Regions from separate parts of the Idiomarina solivarensis genome, predicted to be linked through region 2. Evidence: predicted binding sites of a transcription regulator. Region 2 holds the regulator's gene; the other holds the start of a gene.
What was found. The regulator LexA, encoded in region 2, represses DNA repair genes until DNA is damaged. The targets are predictions, from matches to a motif close to TACTGTATNNNNATACAGTA.

Region 1 (3,197 bases), on a different contig from region 2:
TAAAATTGACGTCTTGATTCTGGACGAAGCGGACCGAATGCTGGATATGGGCTTTATTCATGACATTAAAAAAGTGATGAAACTCATACCCGAGAAACGCCAGACATTGCTGTTTTCAGCAACTTTTTCGAGTGAAATTAAAGCCCTGGCGCAGCAGTTTATGCATGAGCCAAAGCTGGTTGAAGTTGCACGCCAGAATGCGGCAGCAGACACGATACAACAGCGGGTTTACCCGGTTGATAAAAAACGTAAAAGAGAGCTGCTCAGCTACTTAATTGGTAGCCGTAACTGGCGACAAGTACTGGTCTTTACGCGCACTAAACATGGTGCCAACAGGCTGGCAACACAATTAACTGATGATGCCCTGCCCTCTATGGCAATCCACGGAAATAAAAGTCAGGGCGCAAGAACCAAAGCCCTGGCCCAATTTAAAGCCGGAAAATTGCGCGTACTAGTGGCAACCGATATTGCCGCACGTGGTATCGATATCGACGAGCTACCCCACGTTATTAACTTTGAGTTGCCTCAGGTAGCTGAAGACTACGTTCACCGCATTGGTCGCACCGGCCGAGCTGGCAGTGAAGGTGAAGCGGCATCACTGGTCTGTGTTGATGAGCATAAATTGTTACGCGACATAGAAAAACTGACTAAAAATGAGATACCTAAAGAGGTTATTCCGGGCTTTGAACCAGACCCCAGTATAAAACCGGAGCCAATCCAAAAGCCCAGAACGGGCCGCCCTCAGAACTCACGTCGTGCGCCTCGCCAAAAAAGGCCAGATACACGACGCTAGTTTCACGGTCGGAAGCACGGCTAGACTTTATTTCAAAAAGTCTAGCCCTCCGGTAACCGCTGCAACCTGAGCATCAATACATTGCTCAGGTGTTGCTTTCGGGCTGTCAGGGTACACTTCTGTTGTGGTGGCATACTCGGCTTTACTAAAGCTAATACACAGCCCCATTTTTGCGGTTGGCAATAAAATAACACCGCGCTGGGCAATGTCTTCGCCTATCAACTTATTCTCGTCGTCAGCGTCCGCAATATGCGTCACTTGCTCTACCGAATCCAACACCGCTTTTTGAAAGTCCGGGTATGGCTTTTCTGAATTACCAACTAAATAAAAGCCGTCTGGAATATTCCAGTTGGTATTCACTTTACCGTCCATAGCAGCCTTGGCCGGACGAAACTCACTGTTATCTGTGTCAGTTGTTTCGTGCAAGTCGATGTGAGCCAAAATATCCACCCCAAGGCCCGCGACATAATTCATAATATGCGCACACTCGCCTGCGGGAGAATCAACCACAAAGGAACGGTTAGGATCAATGGCGGCAGGATTCCAGCGATTAATCGTCTCATAACCCCAGGGACTTAAGCACGGCGCCACTACAACATTAAAATTTGCCTGATAAGCGTTTGCTTTTGCTTCAATAAAACGCAGCGCGCCATGCACACCGCTGGTTTCATAACCATGCACGCCACCTGTCACTAAAATAGTTGGCTTAGCGCTATCCCAATCTTTTGTCTTCACAGCAAATAAAGGGTAAGTCGCGCTTTCGTATGCAAGTTCACCGTATTGCTCTACGTCAAAATCGCTTTTAAAGGTTTCAATTTTGCTGACAACATCATCAAAGTATGAGCGCTTTTTGCTTTGCTCAGCCAGCCAGCGAGCTTTCTCTTCTGCTCCCCACGGCTTACCCGGCGTTCCAATATGATAAATCGTTTGTTGCGTCATATTCTGATCCTATTCATTAAAACAAGGCAGCTATATTATCAAAGTCTTTGCCTGCACCAAATTCTATCATGCTGATTAAGCCGCTTTGGTCGACTCTTTATTATTTGTTTTTGCTGGCCCAGAAGTTTCCGTTGCAGTTTTTTCAGTTTTTGGCTTTTTCGGTTTTTTTGCACCTAACGCAATAAGTACGTTCTCGCGTTCTTTTGCTAGAAATAAGGCCATATCTTCAAGCTGCTGCTCGTCAGTAAAAATTTCACTGCCTTTAATGAGTGGATTTAAGGCTTCTGCCATATCCAAAATTTTATCGTGTGCATCGGCTTCGGCTTTTGAAGTGAATGTCATTTTCTCGGCTCCGTCGCGAATAACTACATATTGGGTTACTACAGCCATGGTGTGGTCCTTTGCTGATGTGTAAATATACTGTTTATTTATACAGTAAGGTCACATAGATTGCAATAGTTGCTACATCCGCTAAACTGCGCAATCGCATAATCTCCTCATTTCGACAGGAAGCAAACCGGACCCATGATTCAATTCTCTAAAGCACAAGTTCAACTGGCCATTTTTGCCATGGCGATTGGAAGCTTTGCAATTGGTATTGGCGAATTTGTCATTATGGGGCTACTACCGGACGTTGCGACGGACTTTAATACAGATACCCGCCAAACAGGGCATTTAATTAGTCTTTATGCACTGGGTGTCGTTATTGGCGCGCCACTTATTACCATATTATTTGCACGATTTCCGCGCAAACCCATGCTACTCGCTCTACTACTGGCGTTCGCTTTAGGCAATTTTGCCAGCGCCTCTGCAGACAGCTACCCGCTACTGCAGGTATTACGCTTTTTAACAGGCTTACCGCATGGTGCTTATTTTGGTATTGCCTGTTTGGTTGCTGCCGACATGGTGCACAAAAACCAACGCGGTATGGCTGTCACCATGGTCATGATGGGTCTAACCATTGCCATTTTAGTTGGCAATCCATTAGCAACCTGGCTAGGGCAGCTTATTGACTGGCGCACAGTTTACTACACGGTAGGCGCTCTTGGGCTACTGGCGCTGATCATGATTTTCTTTGTGGTTCCGCAACATCCGAACGAACGAAAAACCTCCGCCAGAAACGAAATACAAGCATTACAAAACCCGCAGGTATGGCTGACCTTAGCAATAGGCGCGATTGGATTCGGTGGAATGTTTTCAGTTTTGAGTTACATAGCACCAACACTGATAAACGCAACCGGGCTGGCACCTCACTGGATACCTGTCGCATTATTCATCTATGGAATAGGCTCTCTGGGTGGCAGTTTAGTCGGAGGCTGGGCGGCTGACCGAAACTTGAAATTAACCATAGGTGGTTCCCTGCTTTGGTCAGCAATTGTCCTGGCCATTTTTCCGCTCACATTACAGAGCCTCTGGAGCATTATGCCCATGGTCTTATTACTGGGTAGTGCCGCCGCTCTGGTGC
Region 2 (3,197 bases):
CACATGAATACCATTGTAAATTCGGTTCCACATCCAGGTCATAAAACGGTCCAGCACCCGAATCAATGTGGAATTATAGTTTGCAGCTATTTCATCAATGTAAGATAAAGCGCGCTTGCGAGCCGCTTCTTCGTTTATCTTCTTCCCTTTGGCTTCGTCCGCTATCGCCTTTTTTAAAGCGGGGGTATTGATCAGTGCCGACATTAGCTCTTTTCTATGACTGAGCTTTGGCCCTGCAACAGCGTGACGCATTCGCACAAAGTGAACGCGCGCAACCCGCGCAAGCTTGTGTGCTATCCGCATATCAGTGCCGTGATCGTGAGCCATTGTGCCCAGACTCACCGCACGAGAAAAACGTACCAACACCTGTCGCCCGGACAATAATATCAGCCAGAATTTACGCCAATGGCCCGGGTTATCAAGGTCACCCGTCATGGTATTGCCGGCGTGAGCTTCTTGCCCTGCCTGACGGCCCCAAAAAACCCCTGCCGGTATCAGTTGAACATCCAGTTCCGGGTCGTCGTTATGCAATTTGAGTAACTGGTGGAACTCTGAAACCGCTTGCTCTGAGGCATCATTAGCAAGCTCTTCAAGGTACATGATTCGGTTATAAGTTTTACCGTTAGCAACAAGAGGCTCAATAGGATCCGGGAGCCCGCGCTTTAACGCCGCCCGTTGTAAAATAGACAGGTCCGCTTTTGAGGTTGAGCGCATAACATACACAACCGGCTTAGCGACCGTTGCTGAATGCTCTTCTTCAGTACCATCCCAAATTTCCTGAAAGCGCGTCAACCAGCGCAATGGGTGCTTAAGTATTGGGAAAAAGCGGCTTATTCCTTTCATATAGAGACCTCTGTTTTAAACAGACTAGTAGGATACCAACTTCGTTTAAAAATGTCGTTCAAGAAATTACTTGCGAAATGAGTTTACCTGTATATACTCACAGTATCACTGTACAAATAAACAGGTACATTATGCGCCCGTTAACACCAAGACAATCCGAAATTCTAGAGCTTATTAAAGACAATTTGCATGCCACCGGTATGCCTCCAACGCGAGCCGAAATTGCTCACAAGCTCGGGTTTCGTTCAGCGAACTCAGCAGAAGAGCACCTGAAAGCATTAGCACGCAAAGGCGTTATTGAAATACTTCCGGGTATGTCCCGCGGTATTCGCCTAGTGGGTGATGACTACGATATCGCGGATGGCTTGCCGTTGATAGGTCAGGTTGCAGCGGGCGAACCTTTGCTGGCAGAGCAGCATATTGAAGGGCATTACAAAATTGACGAATCGCTTTTTCATCCGGCCGCCAGCTTCTTACTGAAGGTAAACGGCATGAGTATGAAGAACATCGGTATTTTAGATGGCGATCTTCTCGCTGTGCATAAAACGGAACAAGCGCGTAATGGGCAAATTGTCGTTGCCCGAGTGGAAGACGATGTGACAGTTAAACGTTTTGAGCAACGTGGCAAAACCATTCTTCTGCATCCGGAAAACGAAGACTTCTCAACCATTACCGTTGATTTGGCGGATCAGGTTTTTGTCATTGAAGGACTTGCGGTAGGCATTATCAGAAATGGAGCGACCTTATGAAAACTCAATATCAACATAAATTAAGTCATCCGGGTCTATGGACTGCAGAAGGCAGCGCTTCGTCATTCCGGCTTGAGACACAGAAAGCAACGGAAACTCCGAGCACGGACAGTCTATCACCGGCGGTACAACAAGCACTTCAGCTTAAGCCAAGCCAATGGGTTACCGTTATTGGTGGCGATAAAGACCTCATTCAACAACTCATTGCGTGCGGTGTCGCAGAATCACAAATCCGTTGGTTACGCAGCCATTCACCAGAGCGCTGCGAATGGGCCTTAGAGCAAGCTTTGTTGGCTGGTACCAGCAGCATGGTTATCGGATATCTCGATTCGGTTTCAAACCGAACCTGGCAACGCGCCAAAATGGCCAGTAAATTAAGTGAAACACAGTATTTTCTATTTGATAAAAACACACTGACATCCCACCTGCATTAACCCCACCTTTGTCAGTGTGTTTTATTCCCCAAGGCTGCTTTTGCAGCCTTTTTTTAACAGATTCGTCTATTTTTTGTGCGTTTGCTCGATTTGATCTGGATCTTTGGTTGTAAATTCGTTAATAAATGCAGTACCCGACTATAAAAATAATATAATAACGATAATTACAACAAAGAGTCAGTAGAGAAAGCGATTTCTGGGGAGAAGCTGTACCTTTTTCTGCTTACCTCTTTGTTCTTCTAATTCAGGCTAGCAAAATCCTTTGCTGTCTCATTGAAGAATAAGAGGAGAAGCCACGTGAAAATGAAGCCTTTGTGGGCACTATTGGCGCTAACGAGTCTGCCGGCTGCTGCTCAGTCGCGTCTCAATATGACCCAAGGTGTCACTGATGTGAGTAACCAGGTTTACGATCTTCACATGACGATATTTTATATCTGTTGTGTGATAGGTGTCGTTGTATTCGGTCTCATGTTTATTTCTATGATTCGACACAGGAAGTCAAAAAACCCAAGTCCTGCAAATTTCCACGAGAACGTTAAGGTTGAAATCGCCTGGACCATTATACCTCTACTTATATTGGTGGGCATGGCTATTCCGGCAACAACCACATTAATTGCCATGGAAGACACCTCAGACGCTGAGGTTACCATTCAAGTAACTGGCTCGCAGTGGAAGTGGCATTACAAGTACTTCGAAAACGACGTTGAATATTTCAGTCGCCTGGCCACTCAGCAAGAACAAATCGACAACAAATTTGAAAAGAGCGAGAACTACTTATTGGAAGTAGACCGTCCCCTCGTCATTCCAACCAATAAGAAAGTACGCTTCCTGGTTACGTCAGATGATGTTATTCATAGCTGGTGGGTACCGGCCTTTGCCATTAAGAAAGATGCTAACCCAGGCTTTATTAATGAAACCTGGACGAAGGTTAATGAACCGGGCATCTATCGCGGTCAATGTGCCGAACTTTGCGGTAAAGATCACGGCTTTATGCCAATTGTGGTTATCGCCAAAGAGCCTGCTGAATACGAGAAGTGGATTACAGAGAAAGAAAAAGAGCAAAAAGCAGCACGCAAACGTGAACAGGAGTTGCTGGCCATGGAAATGTCAGAAGACGAACTCATGGATCTCGGTGAAAAAGTTTACAACAGCACCTGCGCAGCTTGTCACC

Region 1: the regulator LexA is predicted to act here: its motif matches at 2,151-2,170, upstream of RBK99_RS00480 (YebG family protein).

Annotation. Positions count from the first base shown of each region.
Region 1 covers NZ_JAVFHZ010000001.1:98,820-102,016, reverse strand. Annotated here, with positions in the region: gene RBK99_RS00490 (DEAD/DEAH box helicase) at 1-793, shown strand, start outside; gene RBK99_RS00485 (M14 family metallopeptidase) at 821-1,732, opposite strand; gene RBK99_RS00480 (YebG family protein) at 1,808-2,122, opposite strand; gene RBK99_RS00475 (MFS transporter) at 2,258-3,197, shown strand, end outside.
Region 2 covers NZ_JAVFHZ010000009.1:24,590-27,786, reverse strand. Annotated here, with positions in the region: gene plsB (glycerol-3-phosphate 1-O-acyltransferase PlsB) at 1-843, opposite strand, end outside; gene lexA (transcriptional repressor LexA) at 975-1,592, shown strand; gene RBK99_RS12700 (SOS-response cell division inhibitor) at 1,589-2,026, shown strand; gene coxB (cytochrome c oxidase subunit II) at 2,330-3,197, shown strand, end outside.